DNA from 4 places in the Sporosarcina sp. resist genome. Region 1 is predicted to be linked to each of the others. Evidence: riboswitches for the same ligand, from Rfam matches in the RefSeq annotation. Region 1 holds a riboswitch; each other region holds the start of a gene.

Region 1 (5,408 bases):
ATGTTTCGCTTGAAGAAATTACATATTTTTCAGATGGGTTAAAAGTGAAGGGACTCATGGCAGAACCAATTACAGAAGGGAACTACGAAGGCATCATCTATTTGCGAGGGGGCATGCAGCATATCGGTATGGTTCGTCCTGCCCGAATTGCACAGTTTGCTTCGCAAGGATTTGTTGTCTTCGCTCCTTATTATCGGGGGAACCGTGGAGGCGAGGGACGGGATGAGTTTGCTGGGGCCGATCGTCAGGATGCGGTGAATGCCGTTGATGTGCTGAAGCAAAATCCGAAGACAAACGTGGAAAAAATTCACTTGTTTGCATTTTCACGGGGCGGTATAATGGCTCTTTGGACAGCAATTTTACGTGAAGATATTACGTCGGTAGTTACATGGTCTGGCGTATCCGATATCGTATTTACATATAAAGAACGGAAAGATATGCGGCGGATGATGAAAAGAGTTATCGGCGGGACACCGAATAACATGCCGGATGAATACAGAAACCGTACGGCGCTGTTCCGCGTGGATGAAATTGATGCTCCCGTACTCATCATTCATGGCATGATCGACGAGAACGTGTCATTTCAACAAGCAGTTTTGCTTGAAAACGCACTGCATGAACATAAAAAAGTATATGAGACATGGTATTTCCCTGAATATACACACTTCATACCGCCTGTCATGAATGCACAACTTGTACGCGATTTATGTAGTTGGATGAGAAGACAAGAAAAATGAGTGGTTTTTTGAATAAAATGAAGTTGCAATTAGAAGTACGGGTTTGCAATTAAAACGCCAAAGTTGCAATTAGACGAAATAAGTTGCAGTTACAACTCCATTTTTACAATTACAAATCCAAGGTACAAAAAAACAGTGTAGCACATTCAATGTGCTACACTGTTTAATTTGAAAATTATGCAATCGGTCCGCCTTTAAGCGTAATCTCTTCAGAAACCATACCGAATTTTTTAAAGTTTTCATGGAACATGTTTGCCAATTCATTTGCTTTTACATCGTATGCTTCGCCGTCTGCCCATGCATTGCGCGGGTTCAACACTTCTGTTGGAACACCTTCAATGAATGTAGGCATTTCGAGGCCGAATACGCCGTTAGTTTCTGTTTCAATGTTGTTCAATTCTCCAGCAAGAGCTGCCTGTACCATAGTGCGTGTGTATTTAAGATCCATACGCTTACCAACGCCGTAGACACCGCCAGTCCAGCCTGTGTTAACAAGGAATACTTGTGCATCATGTTCATCAATTTTCTTCCCAAGCATTTCAGCGTATACTGTCGCTGGAAGTGGAAGGAAAGGTGAACCGAAGCACGTTGAGAACGTTGCTTCAGGTGATGTGATACCACGCTCAGTTCCGGCAAGCTTCGAAGTGAACCCGCTTAGGAAGTGATACATTGCTTGTTCTTTTGTTAACTTCGAGATTGGAGGTAGCACGCCAAACGCATCTGCCGTTAAGAATACAATCGTTTTCGGATGACCAGCAACAGAAGGGTCAACGATGTTATCAATTGCTTGGATAGGATAAGCTGCACGCGTGTTTTCAGTTAATGAACCATCATCGTAGTCAGGAATGCGTGTTTCCGGATCGACGACAACGTTTTCTAGTACGGAACCAAAACGAATTGCACCAAAAATTTCAGGTTCTTTTTCTTGTGATAAATTAATACATTTTGCATAGCAACCGCCTTCGATATTGAAGACACCAGTGTCAGACCAGCCATGCTCGTCATCGCCGATTAATTTACGGTTTGCATCTGCCGAAAGTGTTGTTTTACCTGTTCCAGAAAGACCGAAAAATAGGGCAACATCACCGTCTTCACCAACGTTTGCCGAACAGTGCATCGGCATAATTCCATTTTCAGGAAGTAAGTAGTTCATGATTGAGAAGATTGATTTTTTCATTTCGCCAGCGTATTCAGTTCCACCGATAAGAACAATACGTTTTTCCATTGATACGATAATGAATGTCTCTGAATTCGTACCATCGACCACAGGATCAGCTTTAAATGAAGGAGCCGAAACGATTGTAAATTGTGATTCATGTTGTACTAGTTCTTCTTCAGTTGGGCGGATGAACAAGTTGTGAACAAACAGGTTATGCCATGCAAATTCATTCACAACTTGAATGGATAGTCGTGAAGCTGGATCTGCGCCTGCAAAACCTTTGAAGACGAACAGTTCGTCTTTTGTTCTCAAATGAGTAATTACTTTATTATATAATGAATCGAAAATTTCAGAAGAGATTGGACGATTGACGTTGCCCCAATCGATTTTGTCTTTGGAGGACGCTTCCTCAACAATGTATTTGTCCTTAGGTGAACGACCTGTATATTTGCCTGTCTGAGCTGTAACCGCTCCGTCTGATGTCAATTGAGCTTCACCACGTGAAATCGCTTTTTCAACAAGTTGTGGAACTGAAAGTTGAACTTTTACATTTTTCCCAGAAAGAAGTTTGTTGAGGTCATCACTAATTTTCGCAGATATCATAAGTATGTACCGTCCTTTGCATATAGTCCCAATCAATTGGGTGTCATCACATTATTGAATTAGTATAACACATTAAGAATAATAATCTATACTAATTCAAACCTCAAGGATTTATACGCAAAATGGGTAAAAAGATTTGACATGCAACAAGATTTTTCGTAGCATATATAGTTGAACGGATACTCTTATCCCGAGCTGGTGGAGGGGTCAGGCCCTATGAAACCCGGCAACCTGCACAGACGTTTTGTCTGCGCGAAGGTGCCAAACCTGTAGCAAGGCACAGTCCTTGTATGATAAGAGTGAAAGGTGCTTATGAAATCATGCCTTTCCTCATGTATTATTACGTGAGCGAAGGGCTTTTTATATGATATCGCCCTTAATCCTCGTGTATAGAGCTCGCAATGGCTTGTAGTCTTTTCATTTAGAAAAGACTCTACATGGGACATATGAGTACCGTATCAATCTCGTAGGATATAAGGAGGAAATAACATGACAAATCGCCGACTATTTACTTCAGAATCGGTAACTGAAGGACACCCGGACAAAATGTGTGACCAAATTTCGGATGCTATTCTAGATGCTATATTGGCAGAAGATCCAAATGCACGTGTTGCATGTGAAACGACAATTACAACAGGACTTGTCCTCGTTGCAGGAGAAATTACGACGACAACATATGTCGATATCCCGAAAGTTGTGCGTGAAACTGTTAAAGAAATTGGTTATGTACGCGCGAAATACGGATTTGATTGGGAAACATCTGCAGTTTTGACTGCGATCGATGAACAATCAGCCGACATCGCTGCAGGCGTTGACCAAGCACTTGAAGCGCGTGAAGGTTCGATGACAGATGATGAACTTGAAGCAATTGGAGCTGGTGACCAAGGTTTGATGTTCGGTTACGCTTGTAATGAAACACCGGAACTGATGCCGTTACCAATTAGCCTAGCTCATAAATTATCATTCCGACTTGCACAAGTACGCAAAGATGAAACCCTTACGTATCTGCGTCCAGATGGAAAAACACAAGTGACTGTTGAATATGATGAAAACAATAAACCAGTACGCATCGATACAATTGTTATTTCAGCGCAACATCACCCTGAAATAACACTTGAGCAAATTCAGCGTGATATTAAAGAATTCGTCATAAACCCGGTTGTACCAACTGATTTAATCGATGAAGACACGAAGTACTTCATCAACCCAACTGGCCGCTTCGTAATAGGGGGACCTCAAGGAGATGCAGGTCTTACTGGCCGTAAAATCATCGTTGACACGTACGGTGGTTATGCGCGTCATGGCGGCGGTGCGTTTTCTGGGAAAGATGCGACGAAAGTGGACCGCTCGGCTTCATATGCGGCACGTTATGTTGCGAAGAACATTGTCGCTGCAGGACTTGCAGATCGATGTGAAGTGCAACTTGCTTATGCAATCGGTGTTGCACAACCTGTATCGATTTCTATCGATACATTTGGAACAGGCACAGTCGAGGAAAGTAAACTTGTTGAGCTTACGCGTGGACTGTTTGACCTTCGTCCAGCAGGCATCATCAAAATGCTTGATCTGCGCCGCCCAATTTATAAACAAACAGCTGCATACGGTCACTTCGGCCGTACAGACATTGATCTACCGTGGGAACAAACGGATAAAGCTGATGCATTGAAAGAGTTAGCAGGGAAATAATGTAGTGTAAACACTGAAAGGCAGGATTTCCCTGTTTTTTGGTGTTTTTTCTGTTTAGGATGTTTGATTTAGCGGGCGTCATAGAGTGTAGCGAATCTGTCGTACACTCTCATCACAGGAGCTATAAACAAATGATACAATTGTTATAAAGTGAAACCTGATCGGAGAGGAGAGAGCGTCGGGCTATGAGTTTAATAGGTTTGTTACTACTGGTTGGGGTTGTTGCGTTATTTGTGTTAATTGGTTTAGTAATCTTTTTTTTTATAAAAAAATAAGAGCTGCCTTCAAAGGCAGCTCTTTTATTACTGTTGTAAATTCTTGTAATACTGCCCTTTTTCGGCATACTCCTGAACAATCCGTTCCATGTCCGCACGATCGTCGTCATTCAGCTCACGCACGACTTTTGCTGGCGACCCGAGTGCTAGCGTATTCGGGGGAATCTTCTTACCAGGCGGCACGAGACTGCCTGCGCCAATGAATGCCCCTTCGCCAATTTCAGCACCGTCCAAAACAATGGAACCCATACCGATAAGCGCTCCTTTTTTTACCGTACAACTATGTAACGTTACTTGGTGCCCAATTGTCACCTCATCTTCAAGAATAAGCGGAAACTTTGGGCTTTGATGAAGGCAGCATAAGTCTTGAATATTTACTTTACGTCCAATAATTGTTGGAGATACGTCACCCCGGATTACGGTATTAAACCAAATTGTCGATTCAGGACCAATTGTCACATCACCTGAAATCGTCGTGAAGTCGCCAATGAAAACGGACGGATCAATTACAGGCGTTTTTCCTTTATAAGGATAAATCATGATGCTCTCCTCTTTTCTTTAGGTAGTGTATAATTATCGTAACAAAGATTAGGTTTTTATTGTAGATAAATAGGGAAATATATAGATAAAAGAACTAGATAGATGAGGGGAAGATGACCATGTGGAAATGGGAAGCGGAAGGGCCGCCAAAAGCTGTCGTGGCCATCGTCCATAATGTGTACGAACATCATAGTAGAAATGCATGGCTTATTCAGAAACTAAGAAACAGCGGTTTTCATGTCGTGACAGGAGATTTACCTGGACACGGGGCGGAAGGTGTCGGAAAAATTCACGATGAACAATTTGATGCCTACGCTAAATTTGTGGAAAAATTAATAGCGGTCGGTCTCGATGATAATTTACCTTTGTTCATTATTGGACATGGAATAGGTGCCACCTTCGTAATGC
Region 2 (5,408 bases), 1.1 Mb from region 1:
TTCTCCTTCAGAAAATCCGCCCACTCTTCCTCGATATAGTCGAATTCTGGATTTTTAATCTCTTCACGTAATCGGACCGCTTCCGCTTCCAAGTCCGTCACTACTTTTTCTGCTTCATTATAATGGAGCTCCGCATCCGCTGCTTCTGAAATCTCCTTCTCCATTTTTTCATCCCACTTGCCTGTCCACTCACTTATCTTATTCATAAAAGAAAACTTGCCAAGCTTCACTACATCCTGTTGTTCTTTTGTCAGTTTTTCATGCAAGTTATCACGTTGTATAATCGCATCTTTAAGTTTTAACTCCGCGCCCTCAAGACGCCTTTTCACTCGGTTGCGCTCAGTACGTATCATCGTCAATTCCATTTGTCGTTCTTGTAATTCCTGTCTCATTGACTCCACCCCTTTCTCTGTTATACGAAAATAAGTGGATGAAGTTTCATTTACACATTATATTTTACCCACATGTGGATAACAATCAATGAATTTTCATGGGAATTAACTTATCCACATCTATTTATTGCTATCAATCAAGGTTTATCCACCCTTAAAGGTATATGCTAGAAGTGGAGGTGTTTCCATCATGAATAAACTGCTGTTAATTGCAATCGTTCTTATACTCCCCCTCTCCGCCTGCGGAAAAGAACCCGCAGTTTCTACACTGCCCGATCCCGTGCCTGACCAGGAAATGTTTTCATCAGAAGAAGGTTTATCACTTGTATTGGACGAAGATTCATTCGTTGGTTCGCCATCCATCATTAAGACGCTTGTACGAAATAACAGCTCATCCGATTACCAGTTGGGCGAATTTTATCATATTGAAGTAAATAAAGATGGCCAGTGGTATATTATTACGTATTCAGATGCCGTCTTCTTAAAAAACCCGTCCTTCAAAGACTATGGAAACGTGTTGTCAGCCGGCAGTGAAGCACGCCAGAATTTTTCGGTTGACGCGCTCGGCGTGACACTGATTCCAGGTGAATACCGTCTTGTGAAAACATTTATTTCAACAGGCGAGCCCATGCACGAATTATCCGTTGCTGTGCCATTTTCAGTGGAATAAGAAATAAACCGGGACAAAGCATATGAGCCTTGTTCCGGTTTATCAGTTTAACCCCAAACTTCCTTTGCCACGTCCACAATGAATTTCAACTTTTCCCATTGCTGCTCTTCTGTTAGCTTATTGCCGTGATGCGTTGAAGCGAATCCGCATTGCGGACTTAAGCATAGTTGTTCAAGTGGCACGTATTGTGCGGCTTCTTGAATACGCGCAATGACCGCATCCTTGTCTTCCACTTCTCCATTTTTCGAAGTAACAACACCAAGGACAACCTTCGCTCCGCCGTTTGGCACATGATCCAACGGTTTAAAGTCTCCTGAACGCTCGTCATCATATTCAAGGAAGAAGCCATCCACTTTTTCTTTTGCAAGAAGTGTGGGTGCAATCAGTGCGTAGCTTCCCTCAAACGCCCACGTCGATTGGTAATTTCCACGACATAGGTGTGTTGTTACGAAAAGATCTTCAGGTTTGTCTTCCAAAACGCCATTAATGACGCGTAGTGCCAAGTCGATTAGTTGTTCTCTTGAATAGGCTCCGTCGTTAAACGGAATATTCGGCGCAGAAAGCCCCGCAATATAGACATCATCCAACTGCAAGTAGCGTACACCAGCTTCGTAAAATGCTTTCAAAGCATCTTTGTATGCTTGAATAACATCTTTGGCAAATTCTTCAATGTCAGGGTAAATCGTTTCATCACGAATTCCGATATTAAAGAGCTGATTCGGACTTGGAATCGTTTGTTTCGCAACGGCACGGCCGCCTACGATTTCATTAAACTCAACAAAGTCTTGAATGAATGGATGATTAGAGTCAAAAGATATTTTCCCTGTGTTTCGAACGTTATATCGTTCTGTTTCAATACCATCAAATACGTAGCCAGTCTCTGGCACATATCCTTCAATTCCGTTCAAATGCTCCAAGAAGTCTAAATGCCACCACGTACGTCTAAATTCACCGTCTGTTACAAGTTCCAAGCCAACTTCGATTTGCTTATCAACCACCCGTTTAATTTCCTGTGTTTCTACTTCTCGTAATTGTTGTGCAGTAACTATGCCTTCTTTGAAGTCTTTGCGTGCTTTATGCAAATTATCTGGTCGTAGTAAACTTCCAACGTGATCCGCTCTGAATGGTGCTTGCGTTAGTGTTGTCGATTGATTTGTCATGGTATATTCCTTCTTTCTGTTTTAGGAGTAAATTACGGTTTTATTAGGTCAGGAGTGCAAATGAGCAAATCCTCTTTTTTTCTTATGGCTATTACGCGAATGAGCGGACCTTTTTTCTTTTCTTACGGCGGGAGTGCGAATGAGCGGGCCCTTTTTCTTTTCTTACGGCAGGATCGCGAATGAGCGTACTGGGAATCCCGATGCTTTTTCCGGCTTCGGAACGATGTTAAAAATGACCGCGCCTTTTGAGGGCACTTTATCTAAGTTTGTTAATAGCTCGATTTGGTAGGTATCTTGTTCAAGAACATAATATTCACCTAACAGAGCTTGGTTCTTTTGAAAATCAATGGCTGAATCCGTATCGAATGTTTCATGACCGACAGCCTTTACTTTTCTTTCATCAAATAAAAACTTCAAAGCAGCAAGGCCCCAACCCGGTATACGGTTATTCCCATCGGCATCTTTATTGCAAAATGCCTCATTATCCGGCCAGCGTTTGCTCCAATCTGTGCGTAATGCCACAAATGTACCTGCCTCAATTTGCCCGTGCTGAGCTTCAAACTTTAGAATGTCTTCAACAGTTAATGTAAAATCATGGTTTGCATCAGATTCTTTCGATTTATCGATGACCACCAGCGGTAATACCAATTCTTTCAAACCCAATTCATCCAAGTATCTTGTATCACGAACGAAGTGAATTGGTGCATCAATATGTGTGCCGTACTGTCCCGCAAATTTAAAGCTCTGTGCGAAAAATCCATCATCGTGATCAAATAATGTTGTAAACTCTGCTGCATCAAATGCTGAAAAACGGGGTGAGTCAGGCCCGAAAGTATGTGTTAAATCAACCCATTCTTTCTTTTTTAATAAAGCAATTGCATTGATTAATTCATTTGACACAATAATTCTCCCTTCATTTTTTGAAGGTAACTTTAGTCTCCAGAAGTAACAAAAGCGAAGGGCGCCCGCTTAGATGCGTCAGGCATAAGATGAAGATGCGTAGCGGCGTTCTTTGCCGCAGAGCAGCTTTAACTTATGACCCAAGCATCTGGCGCCCGGAGCCTAGACGAAACAAAAAACCACTTCTAAATTTCAAGAAGAGGTTTTGGCGAATTCGCTATTTGCTCTTCTCATCTCCAAGCAGTAAGCATTACACTTACGCTTCTGGAATTAGCACAGTACTTTAAAAGTCTGTTGCTGAGGTATCATCGGGCCAGTCCCTACACCTCTCTGGATAAGAAAGTTACGTATTTAGTTGTTAATGAGTACAATACAGTCTTCCGAATAGATTGTCAATACACAAAACATGAATTATTTAGATTATACTCGTTTTTACAATGAAACATTTTATGTGAAAAGTAGAAATGGCATTGAAATGATACGCGACACAATGTAAAAAAGCCCACAACTTGCCGTGGGCTTTTCCATAACAAATTATTTAATGTTTCATCTCACTCCGCAATTTCCGATGTTCACGGCGTGCGGGGCCTGTTTCAAATAGACTCTTTTCAGCTTCTGTTTCCGGATAAATGCCCGGCACTGGAGTAGGCTTGTTATTTTCATCCATGGCAACCATCGTTAGGAAGGATTCGGTTGTTAGTTTTGTTTCGCCCGTAAGCAGGTTCATTGAATGGACCGATACAAATACTTCCATCGATGTACGGCCAGTTGACGTGACAATTGCCTCAAGTTCAAGTACATCTCCAACACGCGCCGACGATACAAAATCGACTGAATCGATTGAAGCAGTTACAACCGCTGTTTTTGAATGTTTCATTGCCGTGATATCAGCGATTTCATCTATATACGCGAGAACTTTTCCGCCGAAAATTGTCTGCAGATGATTGGTATCTGGCGGCAGTACTAGCTTCGTCTGGATTGTTCGTGATTGGCCCATTGGTCTTTTTTCTTGCATACGACAAACTCCTTTGTAGTAGAACATATTCAATTTGTGATAAAAGGAAACTTTTCCATCAATCATTCCGTATATATAGTATACACATACTGGGGGAAGATTAATGCTGAAATTTATTGATAAATACTATGAAAAAATCACCTGGTCGATTATATTACTTGGACTTATTTTATTGTTTGTAGCAAATGACTATCTATCACTCGTTTTATTTTTATATCTACTTATAAGAGCTTTAAAATCTAGGGATTCCATCCGTAAGACACTTCGGACAACGCCTCTAAGTACTATGGTTATTTATGCGATAGGTATGATTGTACTTCTTATAGCGCTGGTTTTCATCATGCTTTATTCAGGGGATTTCATAAAGGAGTATAACATTCCAGTTTTCTTGCAATACATTTACATTGCTGTTGTCCTAGTCGGTTCGATGTTTCTCTATACCTGGTTGATGGATTTTTTAATAAAAAAATGGAATAAAAAAAGGGTATCGAAGTGATGTAAAACTTCAAACCCAAAGAGGACACCCCTCATTGGAGTGTCCTCTTAAACTATTTCTGCCAACAACGCGTATACACGCTTCATCTCTTCCTGCATGGTCCACTGATCAACTGCAAGCCATCTGCAATGGATTGCATTTCCTTCAAGCCTTGTCATACCAGCTTTTAAACCTTCTTCGACCCGCAATGTTTCTTGTATTGCGCGGACGTCTACATCTGCGGCTTTCGGCGATACGAGCCAGATTGAACCGATATACATTGCAGTTTCCAGTACACCGATATCACCAAGTGCCGTTTCTTTTGGTGAGAAATGCAGAGAGTCAAAAGCAATTAATTCATCCTCGACAAAAATTTTGAAATTCGTATGGAATGATTGATAATCAAATATCTCGCCACGCTTTTCACGTCCTGGGGCAACGATTTCACCCCATAATATGGTTGCATCGCGTGCGATTCGAAGTGTCGTGTCACCTCGAAATTTTGCATCTACAAACGGAATAATTACTTCTGGCATCCATTCAAGGCGTGCCCCTTCTCCGAGTTCGATGTTAATGGTCTGTACACAAGTGTCTCCGGTATACGATGGATAGATCTTTAAAGCGGACTGCTGAACCAACCTTACGCTACTATCTGGAGCAAGCTTCACTGTAATGTCATTTCGATCCCCGGCGACCATGCCTCCAGAGGACTCCATTATGTAGACAGTCGCTGTCGGGTTTTTCCCTTCGTACAGTTCACGACTCGCCTTCAATGGAGGCTGTTGGAAAACATGAG
Region 3 (5,408 bases), 1.5 Mb from region 1:
CCTGTTATTAGGAATTCACATAAAGACAAGACACTGGGTTACATCGAATCAGGTATTGAGGAAGGCGCCAAACTATTACGGGATGGCCGTGAAGACAAGTCTACTTCCGAAGGCGGTTATTTCGTCGGTCCGACAATTTTTGATAATGTCACTCAGGAAATGAAAATTTGGAAAGAAGAGATTTTTGCTCCTGTGCTATCTATTGTAAGAGTGGATACATTGGATGAAGCAATCGAACTTGCGAATAAATCAGAGTTTGCAAACGGGGCTTGTTTATTTACAGATAGTGCAAGTGCAATCCGGAAGTTTAGAGAAGAAATTGATGCGGGGATGCTTGGTGTGAATCTTGGTGTTCCAGCTCCGATGGCGTTCTTCCCGTTTTCTGGTTATAAAAAATCATTCTATGGTGACTTGCATGCGAATGGTCGCGACGGAATTGAGTTTTACACACGGAAGAAAATGTTGACTGCGCGTCACTAATACCAGAAATTAATCGTGAAATTAGGAGGGGGTAGAGAAGATGACTACAGCAAAAGAGACTACAGGGTCATTAGTTGAAAAGGACCGGGAGAACGTTTGGCACCATATTTCTTCCTATAATGAAAAGAACCCACCAATGGTAGTGGAGAGTGGGGAAGGAGCTTGGATTACAGATCATAATGGCAATCGTTATCTAGATGGAATGTCTGGACTATGGTGTGTGAATGTCGGTTATGGTCGTGAGGAGCTAGCGCAAGCTGCCTATGATCAGATGAAAAAGATGGCCTATGCACCGATGACCCAAAGTCATGAGCCTGCTATTCTGCTTGCAGAAAAGTTGAATGAAATGCTTGGTGGTGACTATAAAATATTTTACTCAAACAGCGGATCCGATGCGAACGAAGTAGCGTTTAAACTTGCGCGTCAATACCATCAGCAAAATGGGGAACCGTCACGCTACAAATTCATTTCCCGCTATCGTGCGTATCATGGGAGCTCCATGGGGGCACTGGCAGCAACAGGGCAAGCACTGCGGAAATACAAGTATGAGGCACTTGCACCGGGGTTCTTGCACATCGCCCCTCCGGACAATTACCGCAGACCTGCGGGACAGTCAATTGAGGAGTACAACATACAACGTGCCCAAGAGTTTGAAGAGAAAATCATTTGGGAACAGAAGGAAACAATCGCTGGGATTATTATGGAACCGCTTATTACAGGAGGCGGTATACTCATCCCACATCCAATCTACTTGGAAAAGGTTCAGGAAATCTGTACACGCCACGGTGTACTGCTAATTGTTGATGAAGTCATTTGTGGATTCGGCAGAACTGGGAAAGACTTTGGTCATCAGCATTTTAAGTTGAAACCGGACATTATTACGATGGCAAAGGGACTAACGAGCGCTTACTTGCCACTTTCGGTTACGGCTATTCGAAAAGATATTTATGAAAAGTTCGATACAGGAGAAGATAACAGTCATTTCCGGCATGTTAATACATTTGGCGGGAATCCTGCGGCTTGTGCAGTCGCGTTGAAGAATCTTGAAATCATTGAGAGAGAAAATCTTGTTGAACGGTCGGCTGAGCTTGGCGAGCGCCTTCGAAAAGAGTTGGCTTGCTTATTGGATCATCCTTTTGTTGGCGATATTCGCGGGCTCGGATTCTTGTTAGGCATTGAACTTGTAGAGAACAAAGAAACGAAAGAACCTGCTGCAAACGCCCGTGTTGCGAAAATCATTGGCGAATGTAAGGCGAATGGACTTATTATTGGAAGGAACGGCGATACAGTTGCTGGCTATAACAATATTCTAGCGCTAAGCCCACCGCTGTCTTGTACCGATGAAGACGTGGACTTTATTATTGCGGTTATGAAGAAAGTGTTCAATGAAAATGCATGAGTTAGGATGAGATTTTTAATCTTGCTAAACCAAAAACGGAGAACCTCCAATTATAGGGGTCCTCAGTTTTTGGTTTTATTTTTTCTAAAGACCATTGAAACGCGCTTCTCGCTACGCTCTTTCATACGCTGAAAATTCTCGAGATGTTTCCAAATGGCGATTGCAAATAACAAAGTTGCTATTACGACTGGCCAGTATCCGTCTGCCAATACTGCCATCGCGATGAGCGTGACGTAGAGCATCAGCACACCAAACACGAGAAAGTCTGTTACTAGCGCTACGACGACAAATAATGCAAAACCAATGAGCCCGATCTGCCAGTCGATTGCAAGCAGTACACCAATTATTGTCGCTGTTCCTTTTCCGCCGTTAAAGTTCATATAAAATGGAAAGTTATGGCCAATAACGGCTGCGGCGGCTGTAAGAAATAAAAGTAAAGCCACAAAGGCTTCTGAAAATCCTGCGTTTTCTGCGAAATAGTGCACAAGTAAGACAGCTCCTGCACCTTTACTGATATCGATTACTGCAACTAATGCGCCGAACTTCTTCCCGAGAACAATGGTCGCATTCGAGGCACCGGCATTTTTCACACCGGTTTCTTTCAAGTTAACGCCGGATATTTTCTGCGCAACAACTGATCCATGCAGGCAACCAACTGCATATCCCCATAAGAGCACGCCTACAATCCATAACCACATATCAAGTTCCTCCTAAAATAACGGTAGTCTAAGTGTAACATTCCACATAGACACAAGTTTCAGAAATATTATTCGGTAAACTATTGACAAAGTATTGAGATATCTACTATACTATGTCACAAGATGGAAAACTGAATATCACAAACTCTTATCAAGAGCGGCGGAGGGAATAGGCCCTGCGATGCCCGGCAACCAGCAAGTGACTAACTTGCAAAGGTGCTACTTCCTACAGATTCGTGCGAACGGTCTGAAAGATAAGGGGAGGAATAAGCGAAAGCGTAACCCTCTTCTTAAGCGAAGGGGGTTATTTTTCATTCCAAAAATACCCCTAACGTCTCCGCCCATTACAATCACATCCATCTAAAAAAACTCTGGAGGTAATGACGATGACAAAACTTCAACCCGAAACACTTCTTCTGCACGGTGGACAAAAACCGGATCCTGTAACAGGTTCACGCGCAGTTCCAATTCATAGAACCTCATCTTTTGTATTCCGTGATACAGAACATGCTCAAAAACTATTTGCACTACAAGAAGCAGGCAACATCTATACACGAATTACAAATCCAACTGTTGCAGTTTTTGAAGAGCGTATTGCGCTTCTTGAAGGTGGTACGGCGGCAGTTGCATTCTCCTCAGGTATGGCAGCTATCGCTTTCTCTATCTTGAACGTAGCTGGTGCTGGAGATGAAATTGTCGCAGCAAGCAACTTATATGGCGGTACTTATAATTTATTCGCCGCTACACTTCCGCGCTACGGTATCAATGTAAAGTTTGTCGATGCAACAGATCCTGAAAACTTCCGTGCAGCAATTACAGATAAAACAAAAGCAATATTCGCAGAAACAATCGGTAACCCGAGTCTTCATGTACTCGATATTGAAGCGGTTGCGGACATTGCGCATGAAAACGGTCTACCGCTTCTTATTGATAGTACATTTGCTTCGCCATATGGTTCGAATCCTATCGAATTTGGTGCGGATGTTGTCATCCATTCCGCTACAAAATGGATTGGCGGACACGGTACCACGATCGGTGGAGTTGCTGTTGATGCGGGTACATTTGACTGGACGCAAGGGAGGTTTCCTGGCTTCACAGAGCCTGATGCGTCATATCATGGTCTCCGTTACGGAATTGATACAGCAGCGGCGGCATTTGCGACTAAACTACGCGTTCAACTATTGCGTGACTTCGGACCTTGCTTAGATCCAGATAGTGCATTTAATTTCCTCCAAGGACTTGAAACACTGCATTTGCGTGTGACAAGACATAATGAAAATGCCGTTAAAGTAGCGGAGTTCTTGAAAAAACATCCATCTGTCGAATGGGTAACATATACAGGCAACGAAGATCACCCATCTTATGACCTTGCGAAAAAGTACTTGAAAAACGGCTTCGGTTCCATTATTGTATTTGGTATTAAAGGTGGACGGGATGCAGGCCGGAACGTGATTGATAACGTCAAAATCTGGTCGCATGTTGCGAATGTTGGGGATGCAAAATCACTAATTATCCATCCAGCTTCAACGACGCATCAGCAGCTTGGGCCTGAGGACTTGAAAAAATCAGGTGTGACTGAAGAATTGATTAGACTATCGGTGGGCCTTGAATCCGCGGAAGATATTATTGCAGACCTTGCACAAGCAATCGAACTAGCGGTACCAGTAACAGTATAATTTTTTGGTGACAAGAAAGGGCGTGACAATCGTGGAGACGGGGATAGTGGAAATCGGGCATCTGGTATTGGAATCAGGAGTCGTCTTGGTAAATGTACAGCTTGCCTATGAAAGAACGGGCAGGTTGGATGCACCCCATGTACTTGTTTGTCATGCCTTGACAGGAAGTCACGTGACAGTTGGAACGGATGACTATCCGGGTTGGTGGAGCGGTCTTGTCGGCAAAGGAAAAAGTATCGATACAAATGAATTATCCGTTATCTCTTTTAACGCACTTGGCGGAAGTGACGGATCAACAGGACCGTTAACTGTAAATCCGGACACAGGCGAGCTGTATAGAAATTTATTTCCAGAAGTAACGATTCGAGATATGGTGCATGCAGAACGGAGAGCGCTGACGGTATTAGGTGTCAATCGATTAAGGGCGGTCATCGGGGGTTCGCTCGGTGGCATGCGTGTACTGGAATGGGGCATTATGTATCCCGAGGGTATGGATATTCTTTTCCCGATGGCGGTGACACCACAATTAACTAAAATTGGGAACATGGAATCTCCTTTTGGGAATAGCAGAAATGACATGGAGAGCTTCTACCCCTTAATCCGTGCCATGAATACGCATGACATCGGCCGTGGTCGAGGAGGCGTTGAACTAGCTTCCTGCCTGATATCTGCAAAAGTGGTGGCGTTTGCGTTTACACACGATCCGATGTTTCCGACGGATGAAATTCGAACGTTCGCCTATATGATTCCCAACTCTATATATTGTTTGGTCAATACAAAACATGGCTATGAAAGTTTTTTAACGGAATTTGAAAAATGGGGACTCATCATCAAACAGTCCATGGAGGTGGCGTTATGGCGTCAATCAAAGTCGCTCTACTTGGCTTCGGCACTGTAGGTGAAGGGATTTATAGGATTTTGAATGAAAGGAAAGAAGAGATTAAGCGGGAAATGGGCTGTACAATCGACATTGTTTCCATTTTGGTCCGGGATAAGGAGAAAGAACGTCTAGCGACACCTGGAACGAAGATAACGGATGACATTCAAGAAATCCTGTTAAATCCGGACATTGACCTCATATTTGAGGCGATTGTTGGAGAAGAACCCGCTTATACGTTTCTTTCGGATGCAATAGAAAAAGGTTTTCATATAATA
Region 4 (5,408 bases), 630 kb from region 1:
AGCGAAAGCACCTTACAAGGGGCAGCTGAAGCCTGTCTTAGGACGGGGCACTCCTTAGCACCGTTGCTAATACAATGGGATCTTTTAATTCAACATATACAACCAAAAACAGAAGGAGGAATTTAATATGAATAATAAATCGGTCTTTTCAAGGGGAATCAGAAGTGTAAGGGATGTCGTTTATCAGGAACACTCGCCAACTCATAAAGTAGGATTGGTCATTGAACCGGGAAACTGGGAAGAAGTCGATCCATTTCTATTGATGGCTGAAGACTTTTTCGTGCGTGGAACATTTGGCATGCATCCACACCGTGGTATTGAAACTGTTACGTACGTCATTGATGGGACGCTAGAACACTTTGACAATAAGACTGGGGGAGGAGAACTACATCCAGGAGACGTTCAATGGATGACAGCGGGTAAAGGAATCATTCATACAGAGGATCCGGCTGTTGGGGAAACGGTTCAATCCCTGCAACTGTGGGTCAATCTTCCAAGTGATAAAAAAATGACGGAACCGCGTTACCAGAACATGCGTGCACAAGATATGTCGGTCCGTCATGAAGACGGCGCTACGATACGTGTCTTTTCCGGTTCTTCGGAAGGTGTTACGGCTGACACGAAAAATCACGTGCCTGTTACGATGGTTGAATTGATCATTGAACCCGGTACCACTGTTACACAGGACCTTCCCGGCAGTTACAATGGATTTCTGTATATAATAGAAGGAATAGGGACATTTGGCAGTGAAAGCGTGGAGGGGAAGAAGGGGCAGGTTCTCTGGTTGGAACGTGGAACAGATGAAGAACAAACTGAAGTGAAGATTCACGCAGAAGAGAAACTGCATATCATGTTATATGCAGGTAAGCCTGTCGGAGAAAAAGTAGTAGCTCGCGGCCCGTTTGTGATGAATTCAGAAGAAGAGATTATGCAGGCCTATAAAGATTACAGAGAAGGAAGATTCGAGTGAACATGTACCAGTGAATTTAGTGCGGAATCACAAAGTATGAAATATTCTAATAGATTTGATATGATTTTAAGTGAAATAAGAAAATGGGAGTTGCTGATATGGGAAGTAAGATAGAGCAGGTAGCGAGTTTTAAAGAAGCAATGGGGAATTACCCGACGGGAGTCACTGTCGTTACAGCATTTGATGCAGATAAAAAACCGATGGGATTAACGGTCAATTCATTTGCATCGGTATCATTAGAGCCTTTACTAATTTTATGGTCCATTGATAAAAGAGTATCCACTTATAGTGACTTTCTAGATGCTGAAAAATTTTCGGTGAATATTTTGGCAGCAGATCAAAGTGAGTTATGTACGTTATTCTCGAGCAGGGTTGCTGATCGATTTAGTCAATGTGATTGGAAAGAATCGGATTTAAACCTACCAGTACTTTCAAATTCGCTTGCGGTTTTACAATGTAAGACGGTGCAACAAATTGAAGCTGGAGATCATACGATATTAATAGGCGAAGTATTAGATATTCAGAATGAAAGTAAAGAACCACTTCTGTATCACCGTAGAACTATAGGTGCAATTCCAGAAGAATTTTATAGCTGACAGTGTCTATACAATCTTCAGTGTAGAAAGGCGTGTCATCAGTTTAATCTACTGATGACACGCCTTTTTTTCTTGAAAAAGAGGCTCTGTTAAAGTTTAATGTTGATATAGGGAAAAATTAGAACTTCCAATTATCCGGAAGTTCTAATTCGTAGTACAGCCTTCTTATACTAATGTGCCCATTTATGGAAAATAATTGTTAGGGATAAATTTCTTCTTTTTTGCTATAAATTTCATAAGCAAAATAGCCAACTAATAAACCTATCCCAGGTCCCCAAGCAATTGCAGATAGTAAGGGAATTAGGGAAAATATGTTTAAAAGTACAGCAATAGCGAATCCAATCATCATTCCGAATGGTATTAAACTATCTAATAAATTTTGAGCACTTTTTGACTTTTTCTTACCAAGCGTGCCTTTCTTATACTTATGTTTCATTCTTAGAATTACAAATACTGCAATTCCACCCACTATTACAATGGGTAGTAAAATACGCACAAATTCCAAAGTTGAGCCCATATTATAATCCCTCCTTTCTTTTGCTTTTGAATTGATTCAATTTTAACATAGTTTATTCCATTAAATGGTCCGTTAGTTGAATAAGAACTACTTTTTATAGTGCGAATCCTATATATGTTGACATAAAGAATCCACTCAACAACGCTCGGCTACCCCTATGAGGCGCCTTCGCTGGAGATTATATAGAACCATTAGTTCAACATATATAGGTGCATCATAGGTTTCTGTATTTTGTGTTAGATTTCCTCTGATAATCAAGTCATTCAAAGTGACTTCATTTCTCTGATATTGGCTACTTTCTAATACTTGAAACCAAGTGAGATAGTTGTTCAAATATTTAGTTGCAGATCACCTGGAATAGTGTCTAGCCCCACGAGCCATTGCCGCAGAACATCGCGATCTTAGCCTGCCTACTTCCTTTGATTGAATTATGCCTGTTGCATCTTAAAGGGCATCTTGCGCTTTTCTCAAGCCAAGGATACAACGTTCTTGCGGACCGCCTTACTGGAGATGGCTAGCACTAGAACTAGGCCCGCCGCCATTAATGCGCCATCGAGTAGAAGTGGCAAGCCCCAGCTGCCGGTGTTATCTCGAATGACTCCGGAGACGACAGGTGAGAGAACTGCTCCGATTTCTCCAATCAAATTGAGCATTCCAAACATGGATCCTCTGCTTTTTTCGGGCGTCAAATCGGAAGCCAGAGCATGTGCCACCGGTTGCAATGCAAAAAAGAATAATCCGGAGACAAACAAAATGACAGACATAACGATGGGGTTGTTATTGCCCATCATGACATAGACTGCAAATATAAAAATAGTTACAGTCAGTACAGCGGTTAGTACAGCAAGGACGTTACGTCGCCCATTTGGACGATTGGCCACTATGTCAGAAATTTTGCCGCCAAGAGGAAAACCAATGATTCCGGCCAAACCATTAAACGATGCAATCAAAGCGGCAGCCATTAACGCACCGCCACCGAAATCTTTGACGATAGAGACGGACCAAAATCCGTAAAACCATAGATGCCACATGATAGGGATAAAGAACAAGTACAATAAGAAAAGATTCTTATTCGCTATTAACGGTTTTATTTCAGACTTCTTCGTTGTGTATAAATAAAGTATTAAGAGCGGACAAAGTGCAACAAGAATGACCGCAATCGCGATAGAGGATAGACCTAGTTTGACGGAAAAGTAATAGATGCCCATCACTATGACAAGAAAAACGGCTGAGTACATGGACATGTACAATAGCCCTTTGCTAAACTGTGCTTTAATACCAGGTGAAGACAAATCTACAGAAGCACTTGAATCGTTTTTGGGCTTCATATATTTAAATAGTAGGAGTGCAATAATGAGTGTAATTGTTCCGGTCACGAAAAAAGGAAAGCGCCAAGCCCCTTCACCCATTAATGGTTCTGCGACTGTAATAAGATAAGGGACGCCAAGTGTGCCCGCTGTCAGACCAACAGAAAGTCCGGTAAGCGCCACGCCCATTCCTAATCCAACTTTTTCAGGAGGTGTATGATAGGCAATATAAGAGCGGTCATTCGAATAAAAAACGCCTTCGCCTAGCCCGAGTAGGACTCGGAAAAGAATAAATGCAACAAGGCCTCCCACCAAACCCGTTAATAAAGTGGCGATTCCAGCCCAAACAATACTTAAAATGATAATAGCACGATAGCCAAACCTGTCCCCAAAGTAGCCACCAGGAAATTGCATTAACATAAAACCGGCAAAAAATAAACTACCAATCAATCCGCCAATTCCATGGGGGTTTGCCACGACTGCAAAAAAAGAAACTTCATTTTCAATCATATATGTAATGATCGGCCCAGTTGCAACCCGGTCAACGTAAGAAACAAACCAACCTAAAAATAACAAGCCCCAAATCGTATGATATCTTTGCAAACCTTCCTTTTTCATTTCTCACACTTCCAATTCTATTGTTAATAAAACAAAATGCCCCTCCACTGTGTTAGTAGAGAGGCATTCGAGAGAAAATACCCTCTCATTTTCCAAAGCATAGTGCTTTGCAGGAATTAGCACCTTATCAACATGATTGTTGAATGGTTGCCGGGTTTCATAGGGCCAGCCCCTCCACCGCTCTTCATAAGAGTTTTATTAGCCTATTTAATTTGTAAAGGTTACTGCCAAACGTCTTGCGCGATAGTTACAACATGACGAACTTTTTCCCATTGTTGTTCTTCAGTTAACTGATTACCTTCTTCTGTTGATGCGAAGCCACATTGTGGGCTTAAGCATAGTTGATCTAAAGGAACATACTTTGAGGCCTCTGCTATTCTTGCTTTAAGCTGTTCAGGGGCCTCTAATTCGCCGAATTTAGAGGTGATCAAGCCTAATACGACGAAAAGGTCAGGGCGATTGACATGGCGCAACGGTTCAAAACTGCCGGAGCGTTCGTCGTCAAACTCAAGGAAAAGACCGTCAACATCTAATCCGCCGAAAATTGTTTCGGATACATCCTCGTAGCCACCACTAGAAAAATAGGTCGATTTGAAGTTGCCGCGGCAAATATGCATCGTCACGAGCAAGTCGGCAGGCCTTTTCGCGATGGATTCATTGATGGCACGTGCCGATAGTTGTACAAGTTTGTCAGGATTTTGCCCCTTCGCTTTCAATGTTTCCCTTCCTTCTTCCGATAAGAAGGAAGCCCAAGACGTGTCATCGATTTGAAGATAACGACATCCCTCATCGTACAGTGCTTGAATTACGTCTTGATAGGCTGTAACCAAGTCATCAAATAACTCTTCGTCATTTGCATAGATGCCTTCTTCGAATGTCGCTCTGTGAATCAGCATATTCGGGCTTGGAATCGTGAATTTTGCGACTGCATCAACTGCGATACTTTTCAGGAACTTGAAGTGTTCAATCATGTAATGGTCGCTAAACCCAATTTTTCCTGTCACTCTAATGCCGTGTGCTTTCGTTACAACACCATTGAATTGGAGTCCTTTATCTGTTTCGAAAAACTCAACGCCGTCAAAGCCAGAAAGGAAGTCAAAATGCCACCATTTACGGCGGAATTCTCCGTCCGTCACAGAATTAAGTCCAGCTTCTTTTTGCTTTTCGACGAGCTTTGTAATTTCTTCGTCTTCGATTGTGCGTAATTCCTCGGCAGTGATATCACCGGTTTCTCTTTGCAAACGCGCCTGCTTTAGGCGTTCTGGTCTTAAAAAGCTCCCGACGTGATCTGCTTTAAATGGTGCTTTCGTCAAAGTTTGTTCGGCTATAGGTTTTGTCAATTTAAATTCCTTCTTTCCAATATAATAATGTTTTCTTTAATGGTACTTAATTAGGTATGG

Evidence for each region. A riboswitch is a leader RNA that binds a small molecule or an ion and turns the genes downstream of it on or off. The one in region 1 is predicted to bind S-adenosylmethionine.
Region 2: another riboswitch for S-adenosylmethionine. It lies ahead of H7992_RS00385 (cyclase family protein); the one in region 1 lies ahead of metK (methionine adenosyltransferase).
Region 3: another riboswitch for S-adenosylmethionine. It lies ahead of H7992_RS22895 (O-acetylhomoserine aminocarboxypropyltransferase/cysteine synthase family protein); the one in region 1 lies ahead of metK (methionine adenosyltransferase).
Region 4: another riboswitch for S-adenosylmethionine. It lies ahead of H7992_RS02845 (MFS transporter); the one in region 1 lies ahead of metK (methionine adenosyltransferase).

The regions. Positions count from the first base shown of each region.
Region 1 covers NZ_CP060287.1:1,199,808-1,205,215, forward strand. Annotated here, with positions in the region: gene H7992_RS06010 (alpha/beta hydrolase family protein) at 1-737, shown strand, start outside; gene pckA (phosphoenolpyruvate carboxykinase (ATP)) at 913-2,499, opposite strand; SAM riboswitch class I at 2,682-2,799, shown strand; gene metK (methionine adenosyltransferase) at 2,989-4,185, shown strand; gene H7992_RS06025 (gamma carbonic anhydrase) at 4,488-5,000, opposite strand; gene H7992_RS06030 (alpha/beta hydrolase) at 5,120-5,408, shown strand, end outside.
Region 2 covers NZ_CP060287.1:80,032-85,439, reverse strand. Annotated here, with positions in the region: gene H7992_RS00400 (hypothetical protein) at 1-392, opposite strand, end outside; gene H7992_RS00395 (immunoglobulin-like domain-containing protein) at 583-1,062, shown strand; gene H7992_RS00390 (5-methyltetrahydropteroyltriglutamate--homocysteine S-methyltransferase) at 1,110-2,222, opposite strand; gene H7992_RS00385 (cyclase family protein) at 2,385-3,122, opposite strand; SAM riboswitch class I at 3,350-3,463, opposite strand; gene H7992_RS00380 (acyl-CoA thioesterase) at 3,661-4,137, opposite strand; gene H7992_RS00375 (hypothetical protein) at 4,241-4,633, shown strand; gene H7992_RS00370 (urease accessory protein UreD) at 4,681-5,408, opposite strand, start outside.
Region 3 covers NZ_CP060287.1:4,766,611-4,772,018, reverse strand. Annotated here, with positions in the region: gene H7992_RS22910 (CoA-acylating methylmalonate-semialdehyde dehydrogenase) at 1-480, shown strand, start outside; gene H7992_RS22905 (aspartate aminotransferase family protein) at 521-1,879, shown strand; gene H7992_RS22900 (glycerol-3-phosphate acyltransferase) at 1,942-2,577, opposite strand; SAM riboswitch class I at 2,723-2,838, shown strand; gene H7992_RS22895 (O-acetylhomoserine aminocarboxypropyltransferase/cysteine synthase family protein) at 2,964-4,253, shown strand; gene H7992_RS22890 (homoserine O-acetyltransferase family protein) at 4,285-5,151, shown strand; gene H7992_RS22885 (homoserine dehydrogenase) at 5,109-5,408, shown strand, end outside.
Region 4 covers NZ_CP060287.1:569,506-574,913, forward strand. Annotated here, with positions in the region: gene H7992_RS02825 (pirin family protein) at 128-970, shown strand; gene H7992_RS02830 (flavin reductase family protein) at 1,069-1,566, shown strand; gene H7992_RS02835 (hypothetical protein) at 1,766-2,083, opposite strand; partial or broken gene H7992_RS24560 (hypothetical protein) at 2,219-2,428, opposite strand; gene H7992_RS02845 (MFS transporter) at 2,551-4,008, opposite strand; SAM riboswitch class I at 4,091-4,201, opposite strand; gene H7992_RS02850 (5-methyltetrahydropteroyltriglutamate--homocysteine S-methyltransferase) at 4,230-5,348, opposite strand; gene metC (cystathionine beta-lyase) at 5,395-5,408, opposite strand, start outside.